DNA from 3 places in the Aquisalimonas asiatica genome. Region 3 is predicted to be linked to each of the others. Evidence: riboswitches for the same ligand, from Rfam matches in the RefSeq annotation. Region 3 holds a riboswitch; each other region holds the start of a gene.

Region 1 (5,928 bases), on a different contig from region 3:
CTTGAGGCTGACCACGCCGGTCAGCTCCGCCGGTGCGCTGCGCTCGGCGAGGGTCTCCACCGCCTCGACGCTGGCGCCACCCCAGCGGGCCAGCACGGCGAAACACTGGATGCCACGCTCCTCGAGGGCCTCACAGGCGGCGTCCAGCAGTGCCCGGTCGCCAGGCCGGTCGCCGGTGTTGCCATCCAGCAGTGCCACGGCGGGCCCGTCGTCCAGGTCGAGGTCCGCCGGGTCGGCGCTGGCTTTGCCGTTGCGGTAGTAGCGGATGGGGTCCTGCGGGCGCGGCTCCGGCACCTCCATGTCGTGACCGGCATGAGCCAGCAGCCACTCCATCATGCCGGCCATGTGGTCCGGGCTGCGTCCCTGGTAGAACGCGCGCCCGTTCAGCCAGTCGGCCTGATCGGGGAAGGCGTCGCGCTGTGCGGCCAGATGCTCGCGGGGGTCTTCGCCGGCATCCGGGTTGGCTACCAGCTCGTTGACGGCCTCGTCGGAGAGGCCGTCCAGCACCGGCTCTCCGTCCAGCCGCGAGAGCCGGGTAATGCGGCGGTCGCTGTTCATGGCCAGCACCGGCACGTCCGCGCCGGGGCTGGCCTCGCGTAACAGGCGCTCGATGCGCCCGACCTGATCGCCGAAGACGCCGGCCATGAACACGGCGTCGGCCTCGCGCCAGAGCCCGGCCACCTCGCCGTCCGATTTCTCGGCCAGCTGTTCCGGGGTGCGCAGCACCACATCGTGCTCGGGGTGGGCGTCCACGAAGGCATGGGCCCCGGCCGCCACTTCGGCGGCGGAGCGTTCGGAGACAATGCCGACGATGGTGGCGGCGGAGGCAATCCCTGGCAGCAGCAGTGCCAGCAGTAGCACGCTGAATCGCATCATCATTTATCGGTTCCCGTAACGGACGCTGAGAAAGGCGGTGCGGCCGGCGTTCTTGTAGTCGAAGTCGCTTGTACTGTTCCGAGCCGTGACATAATCCGTGTCGAAGACGTTATCGATCGTGAGCCGGGCAGACCAGTTGCGCGCAAACTCCCAGCCGGCGCGCAGGTTCATCAGGCCGAAGCCGGGCAGCCGGTCATCGCCCTGGTAGCGGTCACCCTGGAAGATCCCGCTGGCGCCGACGGAAGCCGTCCCGATGGACCGGTCGAGATCAAGACGGGCCGTTCTGGTCGCGCGGCGCTCCAGGCGCTCACCGCTGTCGCGGTCACGCGGATCCGTCAGCGTCGCGGAGGCCTGCACATCCCACGCGCTGATGCGGGTCTGCAGCGAGCCTTCCAGCCCCTGAATGCGGGCGCGGTCGACATTCTCGGGCCGCATGACGCCGTCGTTTCCAAAGGCGTTCTGGATGAGGTCGTCCACGTGACTCTGGTAGGCGGCAAGATCCCAGCGGAGATGCTGGTATTGACCGGTTATGCCGATCTCCGCGGTCTGGGAGCGCTCGGGGGAGAGGTTGTCGTTGCCTTCGAAAATAAAGCCGTCGCCGTAATCGGTAAAGGGGAAATAAAGGTCGTTGAACGTGGGCGCACGGAATGCCGTGCCGTAGCTCAGACGCAGTCGGTGATTGGCGTCCAGCGCCTGTCCGAATGCGGCGCCACCGGTGACGCGGTCACCAAAGGCCTCGTTATCATCGAGGCGCACACTGAGCTGGATCTCCGAGTTGTCACCACCGATCAGGTACTGTCCGAAAGCGGCGCGATTATCACGGCGGGTCTCGTCGTAGTCGGTGGTTCCCGCGACCTCGTCGCGCTGAAACTCCGCACCAAAGACGACTTCGTTGTTGCCGTGGATGGCCGTGTTCTCCATCCGGGCGGTGCGCGTTTCGGTATCGAAGACCGAGATTCCGGATCCCTCGAAGTTCTCCTGTTCGTCACGGGCCTGGCTGATCTGCAGCCGGGTGGTCCATGCTGCGCCGATCGGGATCAGCGTGTGGGCGCCGATGGCCTGGTTCAGAAAATCGGTATCGCCGCCGTCGAATTCCGTGTTGCCTTCGGCGCGAAACCCGAGAACGCCGACCTCCGTGCCGTTATCGAACTGATGGGTAAGCCGTCCAACGTTGGCGTTGTTGACGAACCCCCGGTCGTCCCCGTCTTCCCGAACCGGGGCGCCGCGCGTATGGAAGCGGTTGGTGCTCACGCTGTAGGACGTGCCGTCCGCCGCACCCGCGAAGCCCGCACCAATCTCGCTGCTATCGAATGAACCATAGCCCCCTTGAATCCAGTACTGATCGCCGTCTCGCCCGTCCGGGGTGAACGCCTGCACGACCCCACCGACCGCGTCGGCGCCGTAGATGCTTGCCCTGGGCCCGCGGACAACCTCCACGTTATCGAGAAGCTGTGGCGGGATGAACTGCCAGGGCACGCCGCCGGTCGTGGCCGAACGAATGCGCACACCATCGATCAGCAGCATCGTGGATTCGGAACCGGTGCCGCGCGTATAGACGCTGGTGGCCTTGCCGAAGGAGCCGTTGGTCTGGACGTCGAGCCCGGGCTGACCACGCAGGATGTCGCCAAGCTCCCGTGGCTGCTGCCGGTCCAGAGTCTCGCGGTCGATCACAGTGACCGAGCTGAGGCTTTCGTCCACGGTCTGGGTGGAGAGCGTCGGCGTCACCACCACGGGGTTGAGCTGGATCGGGTCGTCCCCCGAGGCGCTCAGAGGCGCCAGACACACGGCCACCGTGGCCGCAGCTGCAGGCTTGCTGAAGTACATGGTTGTCCCCTTTCGCCGTGCCACCCGCACGGGCGTATCGTTCTGTAATAGTGGCGCGTGGGTGGGGCGATCAGGCGGCAAGTGGCGGAGTCTGCCGGCCTGTGCGTCGCCCTCCGCAACGCGCGGCAAACCCGGCAGGCCGGTCTACGGGCTGATGAGCGGGGAGCTGTGGACCCGTCCCTGGGCGACCGCCTTCCCGTGCATATTGCACAGTGGCCGAGAGGTCGCCTTTGACTCAAACACCGTTGCGGGGGCAGCGTCGGAATGGGGCCGCGTGCCGTGAGGCGGGCCGGTACCGACTTCCCGTTTCATCCCGTCACAGCCGGTTGGTACTGCACGGGACACCTGCAGGGAGGCGAATGACGCTAGCAAGGGGGGTGCCGGTAGTCAAATCGACAGGGCGGTATCGAGCCGTGCCAGCCCCGCTTCATCCGGGGCGAGTCCGAAGCGCAGCGCGGCCGGCCCCTGGAACAGGCGCACCAGGATGCCCTCGCGGGCGAGTCGATCCTGCAGCGCGGCCGACTCGCCGTGCGGGCAGTAGCGAAACAGGCTGGTGCCTCCGGCGGGCGTCAGCCCGTGGCGTCGGAGCACCTGGTCCAGGGCTGCCGCCCCGGCGTCGAGACGCCGGCGATTGGCCTCCTGCCAGGCGCGGTCGGCCAGGGCCTGGCGCATGACCCAGCGTGCCGGGTGGCTCACGGCCCAGGGGCCAAGCAGCGTGTCGAGGTGGTCGCAGAGCGGCGCCGGGCCGAACAGAAAGCCGCCCCGCAAGCCGGCGAGCCCGAAGAACTTGCCCAGGGACCGCATGACCAGCAGTCCGTCCGGCCCCGTGGCGGGCGCCACGCTGTCTGCGGGTGTCGGGTCGATGAAGGCTTCGTCCACCACTAGCCAGCCGTCCCGCGCCTGCAGCCGACGGTGCCACTCAAGCAAACGCTCCGTCGGGACGGTAAGCCCGGTGGGGTTGTTCGGGTGTATCCAGACCAGCACGTCCAGGTGGTCCAGATGCGCGTCCACATCGTCGTGGGGCACATTGATCACCGCATGACCCTGCTGGCGCCACCACCACGCGTGTTCCGCGTAGCCGGGGGCGGGTACGCCGACCCGGCAGGGCGCCCGCAGTCGTGGTAGCGCCTGGATGACCGCCTGGGAGCCGGCCGTGGTGACGCAGCCGGCCGCAGCCGGGGCGCCCGCCCACGCCCTTGCGATCGCCGGCAGGTCGTCGTCCGCCTCGGGCAGGCGCTGCCACACCGACCCGGGGACTTCCGGCACCGGCCAGGGCCACGGGTTGATGCCGGTGGAGAGGTCCAGCCAGTGTTCCAGGGGGATGCCGTATGCGGCTGCCGCCCGGTTCAGCCTGCCGCCGTGATCAGGGACCATGCCATGCCTCCCAATAGGATGACGGCCAGCCAGCAGAACACGGCGCGGCGCACCAGCACGACCGCGGCGTCGATGGTGGCGCCGTCTGGTGGCGGACCTTCGCCCAGGGGTGGGCGTTCCCGCCAGCCGTCCCGGTAGGGCGCGGCGCCGCCGAGGGTGACACCAAGCGCGCCGGCGCCCGCGGCCATTACCGGCCCGGCGTTGGGGCTCTCCCACGCGCCCGCCTGGCGGAACCAGCAGGACAGGGCCGTGGCGGTGCGGCCAGAGGCGGCGTAGGCCAGCGCCGTCAGCCGCGCCGGTATCCAGTTGAGCGCATCGTCGAGCCGCGCGACCACGCGGCCGAACAACAGGTAGCGCGGTGTCCGATAGCCCCACATGGCGTCCAGGGTATTCACCAGGCGGTGCAGGATTACGCCCGGCAGGCCCGCGACCAGGTACCAGAACAGGCTGGCGAAGACGGCGTCGGCGCCGTTCTCCAGGACCGACTCGGACGCCGCCCCGGCAACGCCCCGTTGATCCAGCGCCCGGGTGTCGCGGCTGACCATGGCGCCCACGGCGTCTCGGGCACCGGCAAGGTCGCCGTGGATCAGCGGTGTGGCGACGGCGCGGGCGTGATCTCCCAGGCTGCGCGGGCCGATGGCGAGATACAGCACCACAATCTCCAGGGCCACCAACACGACCGGCGGCAACACCAGCGCCAGTACCACGGCGACAAGGACGGGCGGTGCCAGCAACACGGCGGCTGCCGTCAGGCCGGACGCGATGCTGCCGTGCCCGTCCGGGTTGAAACGGCGCTCGACGGCATCCGCCAGTGCCCCGAACAGCACCAGCGGGTGCAGCCGCCGGGGCTCCCCCAGCAGCGTATCCAGAATGACAGCGCCGATACAGACAAGCGCGGTAAGCAAGGCGTCCTCGTGGCAACATGGCGAAGCCGGTCAGTGTATACCGCGGCTTGACACCCGTCAGGGGCGGGCCGAACATCCGGTGCCCTCCATACACAGCGGGGACATGCCTGTCATGACCACCAACACGCCCTGGGACGCGCCGATTCCTGCCCCCGACACGGGCGCGGCGGACGCGGCCTGGCAGCGGCAGATGCAGCTGACCAAACCGCCGGGATCGCTGGGCCGCCTGGAAACGGCGACCGTGCGCCTGGCGGCGCAACAGCGAACGTCGCTGCCCGCGCTGGAGCGTGTGTGGATTACGGTGTTCGCGGGTGACCACGGTGTCTGCGACGAGGGTGTATCCGCTTTTCCGCAGGCCGTGACGGCCCAGATGGTCCGGAATTTCGCGGCGGGCGGTGCGGCGGTCAGCGTGCTGGCTCGCCACCTGGGTGCCACCCTGGAGGTGGTGAATGCGGGCACGGTGACGCCTCTGCCGCCTCTGGCGGGCGTACGCGATGAGCCGGTCATGCCTGGCACCGCGAACGCCGTCCGCGAGCCGGCCATGAGGGCGGCTCAGCGGGACCAGGCGCTGGCGCTCGGTGACGGGGCGGCGGCTCGCGCCAGCGACGCCGGCGCGCAGCTGTTCATCGGCGGTGACATGGGCATCGGCAACACCACGTCCGCCGCGGCGGTGGCCTGTGCCCTGCTCGGCGCATCGCCGGAGCAACTGGTCGGTCGCGGCACCGGGGTGGACGACGACGGGCTGGTTCGCAAGCGTGGTGCCGTGGCGGCGGCCCTGGCGCGCCACGGTGACGACCGCGCCCCGCTGTCCGTGCTGGCCTCCCTGGGCGGGCTGGAGATCGCCGCCCTTGCCGGTGCCATTCGCGGCGCGGCAAGCCGCGGCCTGCCGGTGCTGGTGGATGGCTTCATCGTCAGTGTCGCGGCGCTGGTGGCGGTGCGCCACACGCCG
Region 2 (5,928 bases), on a different contig from region 3:
CACCCCACGCAGCTGCAGGTTGCCACGGACGGTGAGCTCCAGCGCGCCGTTGCCGTATTCTTCGGCCACCTGCGCCACGGCGCCCACCTGCGCCGGCGTCCAGCCACCGATGGGATGGCGCAGGCGCAGCAGCAGCCCGTCGCCACTGGCCATGGGCGCGGCCACCCCCGGGCAGGCACCGCGCACGGCGCCGTTATGGTTGGCGCGCGCCCCACTCATGGTTTCACCCGTGTGCCCCGGGCCACCAGCGTCAGGGCCACGGCGCCGGCGATGGCGGTGGCCACGCCGAGCATGGCAAACGTGGCCCACCACGGCACCGCACTGGTGCCGAGCAGGCCGTGGCGGAAGCCCTCGATCAGGTAGTACATGGGGTTGGCCAGCGACAGGCTCTGCCACGGTTCGTCCAGGCGGCTGACGGGGTAGAACAGCCCGCCCAGGTAGATCAGCGGCGTCAGCACGAACGTGGTGACCACCGAGGTGTGGTCGAAGGTGCGCGCATAGATACCGTTGATGAGCCCGGCAAAGGAGAACAGCAACGCGGCAAGCACCGCCATGCCGGCAATGCCCACCGGGTGGTGGAACTGCAGCCCGGTCAGTGGCAGCGCCAGCGCGGCCACCAGCAGCCCCACCAGCAATCCGCGCAATACGCCGCCGGTGACGAAGCCGGCAACGATCAGCCACGGTGGCATGGGCGCCACCAGGAGCTCCTCGATGTGACGCTGGAGCTTGGCGCCGAACACCGCCAGGGTCACGTTGCTGTAGGCGTTGGTGACCACTGCCAGCATTACCAGGCCGGGCATCAGGAACTCCGTGTAGCCCACGCCGCCGAGGGTGCCGATCTCCCGCCCGACCAGCTGGCCAAGCACCACCAGAAACAGGGCCGCAGTCACCACCGACGGCAACAGTGTCTGGATCCAGGTGCGCACAACGCGGCGAAGCTGCTTCACCACCATGCCGCGATAGGCATTCCAGTAGAGCGCCGCTGTCATGCCGGTGCCTCCTGCCGGCTGCGCAGGCGCTCCAGGAACAGCTGCTCCAGCCGGTTGCTCTTGTTACGCAGACTGATCACCTGCACCCCGGCCTCGGTGAGCGACGCGAACAGGGTATTGAGATGCCGGCCCCGGGGCACGTCCACCTCCAGGGTGCGGCTATCCACGGCGCGGACCGTGACGCCATCGAGACGGGGCGGTTCCGGGCAGTCAGCGGCCAGATCCAGCACCAGGGTGTCGTGGTCCATCCCCTGCAGCAGCGCAGTAGGGCTGCCGCGGGCGATGAGGCGACCGTCGTCGATGAAGGCGAGGTCGTCGCAAAGCTGCTCCGCCTCCTCCAGGTAGTGCGTGGTGAGCAGCACCGTGGTGCCGGCGGCGTTCAGCCGCTGCAGCACGGCCCAGAGGTCGTGGCGGGCCGCCACGTCCACCCCGGCGGTGGGCTCGTCCAGCACCAGCAGGCGCGGCTCGTGCGCCAGGGCGCGCGCGATCATGAGCCGCCGCTTGAGGCCACCGGACAGCCCCCAGGCGGTCTGCCGGGCACGGTCGGCCAGCCCCAGCAACGACAGCACGACGTCGGTGCGCTGGCGCGCGCGCCGTGGCGAAAGACCGTAGTAGGCAGCCTGGGTAGCGACGATCTCCGCCACCGGCTCGAAGCTGTTGAAGTTCACCTCCTGGGGGACCAGTCCGATGAGCCGCCGCGCGGCAACGGGCTCCCGCGCCAGGTCATGGCCGAACACGCGCACCGTGCCCTGTTCCAGCCGCACCAGCGAGGTCAGCAGGCCGATCAGCGTGGTCTTGCCGGCGCCGTTGGGGCCGAGCAGGCCGAAGAAACGGCCGGCATCCACCGTGAGATCCACCCCCGCGAGACCGGTGCGACCGCTGGCGTAGTGTTTGGTCAGGCCTTCCAGGGCGATTGCCGGCGCGCTCATGCCGCCACCCCAGTGGTCGCCGTGCCCACCAGGCGACCGCCTCGATCCACGGCGCAGACATCAAGCATAACGGCGTCGGGCAGCGTGCGGCGGGCCTGATCGTAGGCGCGGGCACAGATCCGGTCCGCCAGGGGAATCCCGGCGTTTTGACACAGCGAGAGGGCCTCGATGCTGGTGTTACAGGCTGTCATGCGTATGCGCAGGTGGGTGTCGGCACCCAGGGCCGCCGCTTCCCTGGCGAGGCCGTCAAGGTCGATGGCGCACTTGCGGCTATGGGTGTCGGCATGGCCGGCGGCGAACTTGCTGAGCTTGCCGAAACCGCCGGCCAGGGTGACCCGCGGCACCGGATGACGCTTGATGTACTTGAGCACGCCCCCGATGAGGTCACCCATCTCGATCAGTGCCATGTCACCGAGGCGGTAGCGCGCACGCGCCATGGCCTCGCTGGAGCCGCCGGTGCAGCAGGCGAGGTGGGTGATGCCGTTGGCGCGGGCCACGTCGATGGACTGGTGAATGGAGGCGATGTAGGCCGCACAGGAAAACGGCCGCACGATGCCGGTGGTACCGAGGATCGACAGCCCGCCCTGGATCCCCAGACGCCCGTTCATGGTGCGCTCGGCAATACGTTCGCCGTCGTCCACGCCGACAAAGAGGGAGAACCCCCCGCGATGACCCAGGGCGGCGGCGCATTCAAGAAGATGGTCGGTCATCATGCGCCGTGGCACCGGATTGATGGCCGGCTCGCCCACCGCGACAGGGAGGCCGGAGCGCGTGACAACCCCGACGCCGGCACCGGCATGGAAAGTGATACCCGACTCGCGGCGAGGCTCGACGCGTACCCACACCCGGGCGCCATGGGTGGCATCCGGGTCATCGCCACCGTCCTTGATGACGCCCGCTTCGGCGCCCTCCCCGGTGCGCCGGAGGTCATTGAGGACCAGCTCCACGCGCTTGCCCTTGGGCAGGACCACGGACTGGCGCTCGCCCACCTGATCCCCCAGCGCCAGACGCGCGGCGGCGGTCGCCGCGGCCGTCGCACACACCCCGGTGGTCAGGCCGGTACGCAACCGGCCATCGCCATCACGGCTCTCCGGACGCATGGAGGGCGCGCCGGTGGTTGTCTGTGGTTGCTGCGCGTCAGTCACGTCTTGCGGTCCCACGCCGGATGATTGCGCGACGGGAGCGGTGGCAGGGTGGATACCGATCTTGGGGGACAGGCGATCACCACCCGGTTCCGCCGCACCCCGCGGCACCAGGGAGTTCAGGCCGGTCTCCGGACTCGTGGCGCGGGGTCCGTCCCCGGCGGATCGCCTTCCCGACGCACCCGGGCGGGCATCGTCAGTGGCCTGTGATCCGGTTGTCACCACATACCGTTGCGGGGGCAGCGCCGGCCTTGCACAAAAAGGATGCGCACCGGCTTCCCGATTATCCCCGGCTGCACTCGGGGCACCTGAAGCTGGCTGTACCTTATGGGACCCCCGGGGGGTGGTCAACCGGGACTGCCAATACAATCTGCTTACACTAGTTATGCAATACTGATCATCCAAAGACGAATCCGAGAGCGGCATGCCATGGCAGACGACGACGCGCACGACCGGACAGTGGATGCGGATGAACTGGCGCGCTACCGCGCACTCGCGGACATGTGGTGGCAACCCGACGGCAAGCTGTGGCCCCTCCACGTACTCAACAGGCTGCGAACCGGGTACATCCGTGACCACCTGTGCGAGCGATACGGCCGCGACCCTGCCGGCCCGGCACCACTGGCGGGCCTGCGCATGCTCGACATCGGCTGCGGCGGCGGACTGCTCAGCGAGGCCATGGCCGGGCTCGGGGCCAGCGTTCACGGTGTGGACGTATCCGACAGCAACATCCAGGTGGCGCGCCTGCACGCCCGCGAACAGGGTCTGGCCATCACGTACGAGACTGCCACGGCCGAAGCGCTGGCCGGACGCGGCGCCCGCTACGACGTGGTGCTGAACATGGAGGTCGTGGAGCACGTGGCCGATCTGCCAGCGTTCATGGCTGCCGTGAACCGTCTGATATCACCGGGCGGACACACCTTCGTGGCCACCATCAACCGCAACGCGGTCTCGTTCGTCGTGGCCATACTGGGCGCGGAGTACATCTTCCGGTTGCTGCCAAGGGGCACGCACCAGTGGTCCCGCTTCCCCACGCCGGGGGAAATGGAGACGCTCCTGGAGCGGGACGGCATCACGACGGTTCGGCGCACCGGCGTCAAGGTCAACCCATTGACGCGGCGCATGTGGCTGTCACCCTCTGAGAGCGTCAATTACATGCTGCTGGCCAGGCGCCAGGCAGAGGGGGAGATATGAGTGACGAGCCACGGCCCGTCGCCCTGGTAACGGGCGGTGCGCAGGGCATCGGCCTTGGCGTGTCGCAAAAGCTGCTGTCGTCGGGGTGGCGCGTCTCGGTCATCGATGTGGACGGCGAAGCACTGGCGGCGCTGGACGAGGACAGCCGGGATGACGGGCGGCTGTTCACGGTGCAGGCGGACGTCGCCGACGAGGCGGCCGTGGAGAGCGCCGTGGATGCCACGCTGGTGCACTTCGGCCAGCTCGACGGCCTGGTGAACAATGCCGGCGTTGCCGATCCGCTGAGCGGGCCGGTGGAGGCGCTGGCCCTGTCAGACTGGCAGCGCTGGCTGGACGTCAACCTGACCGGCACCTTCCTGCTCAGCAAGCACTGCACGCCGCATCTGGCAGCGCGCCGGGGTGCCATCGTGAACATCGCCTCCACCCGGGCGTTGCAGTCGGAGCCCGACAGCGAGGCCTATGCGGCGAGCAAGGGCGGCGTGCTGGCGCTCACCCACGCGCTGGCGGTGAGTCTCTCCGGACGGGTTCGTGTCAACGCCATCAGCCCGGGCTGGATCGCGGTGGAGGACTACCGCAAGCCAAGCCTGCGCACGCCCCCCGCGCTGACTCCCGGAGACCATGCCCAGCACCCCGCGGGCCGGGTCGGCCGACCGGACGACGTCGCGGATCTCTGCGCCTTTCTGCTCTCGGACGCCGCCGGTTTCATCACCGGCGAGAACATGGTGGTCGATGGCGGCATGACCCGCCGCATGCAGTACGCCGACTAACCGCCGGTCACTAGCCCTCGGTCCGGTGCCCGGATTCCGAGGCATCGGCCTCCGGACGCGCCTCGATGATGCGCACCTGGCGACTGTCCACGTCCACGTCCAGGCGGTAGACACCCGGTTGCAGCACGTCGGTATCCAGCACCGACTCCGCCACATCCTGCTTGGCCTCCGGAAGGGCGTCGCCGCTCTCGGTCTCGAAGCGGATATCCTCCATCGCCACCGCCCCCAGGGACAGTGTCAGCCACCCGGCTGCCACCACCAGTGCGCCCGGGCCGGGCGTCGGTCGACCTGCTTTCATATCACGCTCCTCCTGGATGTGCTCATTCGAGGGCCCGTCACCGATCGTCCGTTGACCGTTTCCATGACAGGGCGTTCCGCATTCCTGCTATGGTCGGGTCTCCAACAAGAACGAAGAGGCCGCCCACCGTGGACACCAACGCCCGCCCTAACGCCGTGCTCACCGTGCTGTGCGGCGCCTTCACGGGATTGGTCGTGATCGTCTTCGCGCGCCTGGCCTTCGGCGTGCTGCTGCCGCCCATGCGGGCCGACCTGGGCCTCACCTACCAGCAGGCGGGCACCCTCGGCACCATCACCGCACTGGGGTACCTGCTGTTCGTGCTTGCCGGGGGTGCCGCCGCCGCGCGCTGGGGGCCACGCCGGGCCGTGGTATTCGGCCTGATCACGGTGGGCATCGGCTTCGCCGGGCTCAGCGTCGCCACGGCCTATCCGGCGCTGCTCGCACTCAAGGCGCTGCTCGGGTTCGGCACCGCCTTCAGTTTCGCCCCCATGGTCTCGCTGCTCGCCGCATGGTATCCGGAGAAGCGCGGCTTCGTCATCGGCTGCATGTCGGCCGGGATCGGCGTGGGCACGCTCCTGATCGGTTTCATGGTGCAGTGGCTGCAGACCC
Region 3 (5,928 bases):
GGGTCCAGCGAGGTCTCGGGATCGTACCCAGGGTTGGAGAGTGTCGCATCGCCGAGGTTGTACCCCTCGTGACGACTTGCTTCGGCACCGACCGTCCAGTGGCCGGCGAGGGCCGGGAAATCTGTCATGCCGTGGAGGCCGTAATCGCGGGACAGGTTGCCTCCCCGGGTGTAGACGGCGTCGCCGTTGTCCAGGTCCACTTCGCGGCGATCACCCTCCTGTTCATTCCAGAAGGCACGCAATGACATGGACCGCGCGGAGTCCACCTGACGTTCCCACTGAAGCATCGCGATGTCCTGCTGCGTCCGCCGGTCGTTGACCAGCTGCTCGGAGGGGTCGCCGAAACCGGTGGGCAGGCCGTCCTCACGCAGCTCATTGCGCTGGACGTGGAGGTCAATTCGCTCACTGTCACTCAGGTCGTAGCGATACTTGAAGCCGAGGTTCTGCAGGCTGCCCTCATAAGCGTTCGGCGCGCCCTCGGGAAATTCGAGTCTATCGCTGTCGAACGGCTCATTGATCCCGCGATTCTGGGAACCGAACACCTGGAAGCGGTGGTCACCAACGTCAAGGTTCGCGTGGCCGCCGAGGTTGAGTTCCTCCTGACTGCGCTCTCCCAGTGAACGGCCGGCCTCCCCCATGAATTCACCCTGTTCGGCGTAGTCGAAGTCCTTGGTGACGAAGTTGATCACACCGACCATGGCGTTGCTGCCGTAGAACAGGGATTGTCCGTCCTTGAGCACCTCGATCCGCTCAATGTGCTGGGGGTTGATGTTGAGATGAGTGCCGAAGAAGGTGCGCGGTTCGATGCGTACACCGTCGAGCAGCATGACGAACTCCCGCTCGTCTCCCCCTAGCAGGGAAATACTGCCGGCGCCGGCGCGTCCGCCCGCCTGCGGTTGCACGTAGACACCCGGCGCCAGCACCTCCAGCGCCTGTGTCAGCGTGGTGGCGCCGGTCTCGCGTATGTCCTCGGCGGTGATGATATCGACGCTGGCGCCCCGGTCGCCCAGAGTCCCGGCCAGGTCGCGCTGAGACGTCGCCTGCCCGGCGGCCGTGACTCCGATCGCCTCAAGTTGTGTGACGTCACCGGCAACGGCCTGCTGACACAACCCGATACCACCGGTCAGTGTGACCGCCAATACCAGGCGTCCCCCTCTCGCTGAATGCATACTCATGGCTTCCTTGAGCTCCCTTTCTTATCGAATCGCCGCCAATGGCGGTCAGTGATTGCCCTCAATGGGTCAGGCCCCGGCGAGTGCCCGCCGCGCCTGGTCTGCAAGTGGAACGGCAACGGCGAACATGACGGCGAAAACGGCGTAGAGCGGCAGGCGCCGAGGGGCCAGATCCAGTGTCCCGGCGACCGCCAGCGCCCCCGCAGTCAGGGTTGCAATGGCAGTGACACTGCCCACTCCTGCACCCCAGTGGTGCAAGCTGCCCAACACAAGGACGGCGACTACACTCCATCCAGCCACGGCGCATGCCTTGCGCAGCCGCTGATCACCGACGTGCCCACGAACCTGGCGGTGGTGGCGGGCAATGCCGAGCGCCAGTGCGGACAGGCCGGCGTAGGCGAGCGCCAGAGCTGACAGGCCGGCTCCGATCATTTCCCGCCCCCTTGCACGCCGCCCCGCATTCCGCCACGACGACGTGCCGAAGCTGCGGCGTTGTCAGCGGCCCTTCTGCGGCTCCTGATCAGCAGCCCTGCAAGCAAGGCGGAGAATGCAAGCGCGGTGCCGTCCACTCCGGCGAGAACCCAGTTGCCACCCGCCAGGGCACGGCCAAGGTGGATGTCGGTGGTCAGGAAATTGACCATCGGCAGAAGGGCAGCCAGCACCGCCCCTGCGCCGATTTGCTCAACCCAGGCTCTGCCCGGTGGTCGGGCGGCGGCATGGGCAAAAGCAGCCGCCCACACGATGAACATCGCATGGACCTCCCAGTCGGCACGGCCGTCCAGGCCCACGGGAAGCAAACGGTTCGCCAGAAAGTAGGAAAGGACACCGATCGGTAACCCGGCGACTACGGCCACATTGAGCCGCTCGACCAGCGCAACCCCAGTGGCGGCGCGCCGTTGCTGTCGCCGCTTGGTCGTCCACAGGACCAGACCCGTTGCGACCATCGCGGCACCGGCGAATCCACAAAGGACGTACAACCAGCGCAGAATGGGCTGTGCGAAGCGCCCTTCGTGCAAGCCGACCAGAACGTCGCGCACGCCGTGAGCCGCGCTTACGGGAGGGGTGTGATGATCGACCAGTTCGCCGCTGACACCATCGAAGACCAGCTGCTCACGCGTCCGGAGCGGGCGCTCGGTATGCCGCGCGACAGCCACCCTCGCCTCGGCATCGCCAGGGTTCTGGATGGTGATGCGACCCACGGAGTCATCACCCCATCGGGATTCGGCCTGTTGCACCAGCGGTGCGATCTCGGCCAGCGTGGCTTGCTCACCGGCGGCGCTGATGTGCCGGACGCTCTCCGAGCGCTCCGAGAAGAACGCCTGCCGCCCGTCGGCGCCGCTGCCGTATCCCGCCGCGACAACCACCGACATGTAGGTCACGCCGAGCAGCACAAGCCCGGAGTAGGTGATCATCAAGTGAAAAGGCAGCGCCAGAACACCTGCCAGCGTGTGCGCGTCCAGCCAGGTCCGCAGCCCCTTGCCCGTGCGCAGGGTGAAGGCGTCCCGAAACAGGTGGCGATGGATGACAACGCCGGCAAGGAGCACCACCAGCATTGCCAGGGCGGCGGCGCCAACGATCCAGGAGGCGGCTGTTCTGGGCAAATAGGCCAGTTGGTAGTGCATCCGGTAGAGCGTGCTGCCACCCGCCGTCTCCCTGTAGTCGGCGGGCTCTCCCGTCTCGGCATGCAGGATCTCGGTCTCGCGACCGGGGTCGGCCCCACTCCACGCGACCTGCAGGTCGGGGTTCTCCCTGTGGCCCGGAGGTGTGATCGTCCAGCGCTCGGCATCCGGAGCGACCTCAAGGAGACGGCGGACTCCTGTATCCGCCGCACTCGCAGCATCCACAGTCACCGCAGCAACCGGGCGCTCGGGCGTCATCCACTGGTCGATTTCGACGGCGAAGTAGCCGAGCGTACCGGTGACGAAAACAAAGTAGAGAATCCAGCCGACGCAGACACCGGCCCATGTATGGAGCCACGCCATGCTCTCGCGGAACGCGCCCGTCAAACCGCACCTCCAGCCGCCAGGGCAGAGGCGCCCACCTGGACGAGCACCAGCAATGCGACCGGCACGAGAATCCCGACCGCGGCGATGGCAGGAGTACGAGCGGCGAACGCCCAGAGCACGGCGCCCGCGTAGGGGAGGAAACTCAGGGAGATGGCGAGGTCCACGGCCTCGGCCCGGGGAAGAGTCAACCCGTTCACCATGGCAGTGGCGAAACTGACGGCGAGCAGATACCCGCCAAGGACAGCCACGGCGACGCGCGCCACGATCGCCATTGCGCGGGTCACCGGGACGCGGCTCGGCTGTTTGCGGTCAGACGCCATGGCGACGTGATCCTCCCTGAAACGCGGTGGCATGCACACGGCGAGGGAGATATCGCGACGAGGAGGTCCGACGGTTGAGCTCAGCAACACACCGGGAACCTGCGCGGGCCACGCGCCACCGGGATGACCTGGAGAACGTGAAACCTCTCGCCAGCGGCGCCCCTCGCACCTCCGGACGGTGACCACTGCCGTGGGACAACACCACAGGCAGGGCCTGACTCTCGGGCCGGTCTCCGGACTCGCGTGTGGATGCCGCAGCATCCGAGCGGACCGCCTTCCCATGGCATCAGCCACAGTGGCGGGGATGGTCCGCTGCAACACGCTCACCGTTGCGGGGGCAGTCCCGGACTTGGCACGGGGCGCGTTGCCCATGCCTCACCGGGTTCCCGTTTCACCTTCCCGGCCGGAACGGCCTGAAGGCACCCGAGAGCGAAACGACAAAGCTACTGCCCCTTGCTGGCAGGGTCAACCGGCCCGAAGATCGTATGTGTAACGTTATAACATTGCTATCAACATGCCGTCCCATCCGCCCCCGGTTTCGTGCGATGATCCCCGCACACGACCGCACGGACACCAGCCAACGGGAGCCTTGACCATGGCCAGCCTGCAGTACCGGGATCTGCGCGATTTCATGGACCGCCTGGAGCGGGACGGGGAGCTCAAGCGCATCTCCGCGCCGGTAGACCCGAACCTGGAGATGACCGAGATCTGCGACCGCACCCTGCGCAAGGGCGGGCCGGCGCTGTTGTTCGAGAACCCGGTGGGGTCGGACATCCCCGTGCTGGGCAACCTGTTCGGCACGCCATATCGCGTGGCGCTGGGCATGGGCGCGGACGGCACCGAAGCCCTGCGCGAAATCGGCAAGCTGCTGGCCTTTCTCAAGGAGCCCGACCCGCCCAAGGGCATGAAAGACGCCTGGAAGCAGCTGCCGATCTTCAAGCAGGTGCTGAACATGGGGCCGAAGACGGTGCGGCGGCCGGAGTGCCAGGAGCACGTGATCGAGGGCGACGATGTCGACCTCTCCCGCCTGCCCATCTGGACGTGCTGGCCCGGCGACGCGGGCCCGTTGATCACCTGGGCGCTGGTGGTCACCCGCGGCCCGCACAAGGAGCGGCAGAATCTGGGCATCTACCGCCAGCAGGTGATCGGCCGCAATCGGGTGATCATGCGCTGGCTCGGCCACCGCGGCGGCGCGCTGGATTTCCAGGAATGGCAGCAGGAGCACCCCGGCGAGCCGTTCCCCATTGCGGTGGCCCTGGGGGCCGACCCCGCGACGATCCTGGGCGCCGTCACCCCCGTGCCGGACACCCTCTCCGAGTACGCCTTCGCCGGGCTGCTGCGGGGGAGCAAGACCGAGCTGGGCAAATGCATCGGTTCCGACCTGCAGGTGCCCGCTTCGGCGGAGATCGTGCTTGAAGGCCACATTTACCCGGACGATTGGGCGGATGAAGGCCCGTTCGGCGATCACACCGGCTACTACAACGAGGTGGACCGCTTCCCGGTATTCACCATCGAGCGCATCACCCACCGCAGCAACCCGGTCTATCACAGCACCTACACGGGCCGGCCGCCGGATGAGCCGGCGGTGCTCGGGGTGGCACTGAACGAGGTGTTCGTGCCGATCCTGCAGAAACAGTTCCCGGAGATCGTGGATTTCTACCTGCCGCCGGAAGGCTGCTCTTATCGCATGGCGGTGGTGACCATGAAGAAGCAGTACCCGGGCCACGCCAAGCGCGTGATGCTGGGGGTGTGGTCGTTCCTGCGGCAGTTCATGTACACCAAGTTCGTCATCGTCACGGATGACGACGTCAACGCCCGGGACTGGAACGACGTGATCTGGGCCATGACCACGCGCATGGACCCGCAGCGCGACAGCACGTTCATCGACAACTCGCCCATCGACTACCTGGACTTCGCCTCGCCGGTCTCCGGGCTCGGCTCGAAGATCGGCTTCGACGCCACCAACAAGTGGAAAGGCGAGACCAACCGCGAGTGGGGCCGGCCCATCACCATGGACCCGGAGATCAAGCGCCGGGTGGACGAGCGCTGGGACGAGCTGGGCATCGACTGATGCCCGAGTTACACTTGCAGTTCACCCAGCCCTAAAGGCGACGGCGCCACCCATGACGGGACAACCGCACCGACGGAAGCGGACGTGGTTCGGCATCGCCGCACTGTTGCTGGCGGCGCTGGCGGTTGCCGCAATGCCCCTGGCGCATGCCGCCCACGGCCTCGACCACGAGGCCCATGCCGCCGACGCCGCTGATCATCACCACCACGAACACGATCACGCCCAGCACGACGGCGCCGACTGCGACGAATCGGACCCGGCGCACCTGCTCCATGAGCTGATGGAGTGCGACTGCCTGCTCTGCAAGGCCGGGCAGGCGTCCGCGATACTCCCCGACCCACTCTCCGCCCGCCTGGCGG

What was found. Region 3 has a riboswitch for cobalamin ahead of BMZ02_RS10305 (hypothetical protein). Riboswitches for the same ligand answer to the same signal wherever they lie in the genome.
Region 1: linked by a shared signal. The riboswitch ahead of BMZ02_RS13690 (TonB-dependent receptor domain-containing protein) and the one ahead of BMZ02_RS10305 (hypothetical protein) in region 3 are both predicted to bind cobalamin.
Region 2: linked by a shared signal. The riboswitch ahead of BMZ02_RS13015 (cobalt-precorrin-5B (C(1))-methyltransferase) and the one ahead of BMZ02_RS10305 (hypothetical protein) in region 3 are both predicted to bind cobalamin.

Annotation. Positions count from the first base shown of each region.
Region 1 is NZ_FOEG01000006.1:161,924-167,851, forward strand. It holds gene BMZ02_RS13685 (cobaltochelatase subunit CobN) at 1-873, opposite strand, end outside; gene BMZ02_RS13690 (TonB-dependent receptor domain-containing protein) at 880-2,700, opposite strand; cobalamin riboswitch at 2,821-3,064, opposite strand; gene cobD (threonine-phosphate decarboxylase CobD) at 3,088-4,074, opposite strand; gene cbiB (adenosylcobinamide-phosphate synthase CbiB) at 4,047-4,979, opposite strand; gene cobT (nicotinate-nucleotide--dimethylbenzimidazole phosphoribosyltransferase) at 5,092-5,928, shown strand, end outside.
Region 2 is NZ_FOEG01000006.1:10,410-16,337, forward strand. It holds gene cobG (precorrin-3B synthase) at 1-219, opposite strand, end outside; gene BMZ02_RS13005 (ABC transporter permease) at 216-989, opposite strand; gene BMZ02_RS13010 (ABC transporter ATP-binding protein) at 986-1,918, opposite strand; gene BMZ02_RS13015 (cobalt-precorrin-5B (C(1))-methyltransferase) at 1,915-3,018, opposite strand; cobalamin riboswitch at 3,166-3,387, opposite strand; gene ubiG (bifunctional 2-polyprenyl-6-hydroxyphenol methylase/3-demethylubiquinol 3-O-methyltransferase UbiG) at 3,490-4,254, shown strand; gene BMZ02_RS13025 (SDR family oxidoreductase) at 4,251-5,021, shown strand; gene BMZ02_RS13030 (hypothetical protein) at 5,032-5,319, opposite strand; gene BMZ02_RS13035 (MFS transporter) at 5,448-5,928, shown strand, end outside.
Region 3 is NZ_FOEG01000004.1:96,913-102,840, reverse strand. It holds gene BMZ02_RS10320 (TonB-dependent receptor plug domain-containing protein) at 1-1,175, opposite strand, end outside; gene BMZ02_RS10315 (DUF3325 domain-containing protein) at 1,242-1,604, opposite strand; gene BMZ02_RS10310 (PepSY-associated TM helix domain-containing protein) at 1,601-3,154, opposite strand; gene BMZ02_RS10305 (hypothetical protein) at 3,175-3,498, opposite strand; cobalamin riboswitch at 3,706-3,940, opposite strand; gene ubiD (4-hydroxy-3-polyprenylbenzoate decarboxylase) at 4,103-5,569, shown strand; gene BMZ02_RS10295 (DUF2946 family protein) at 5,622-5,928, shown strand, end outside.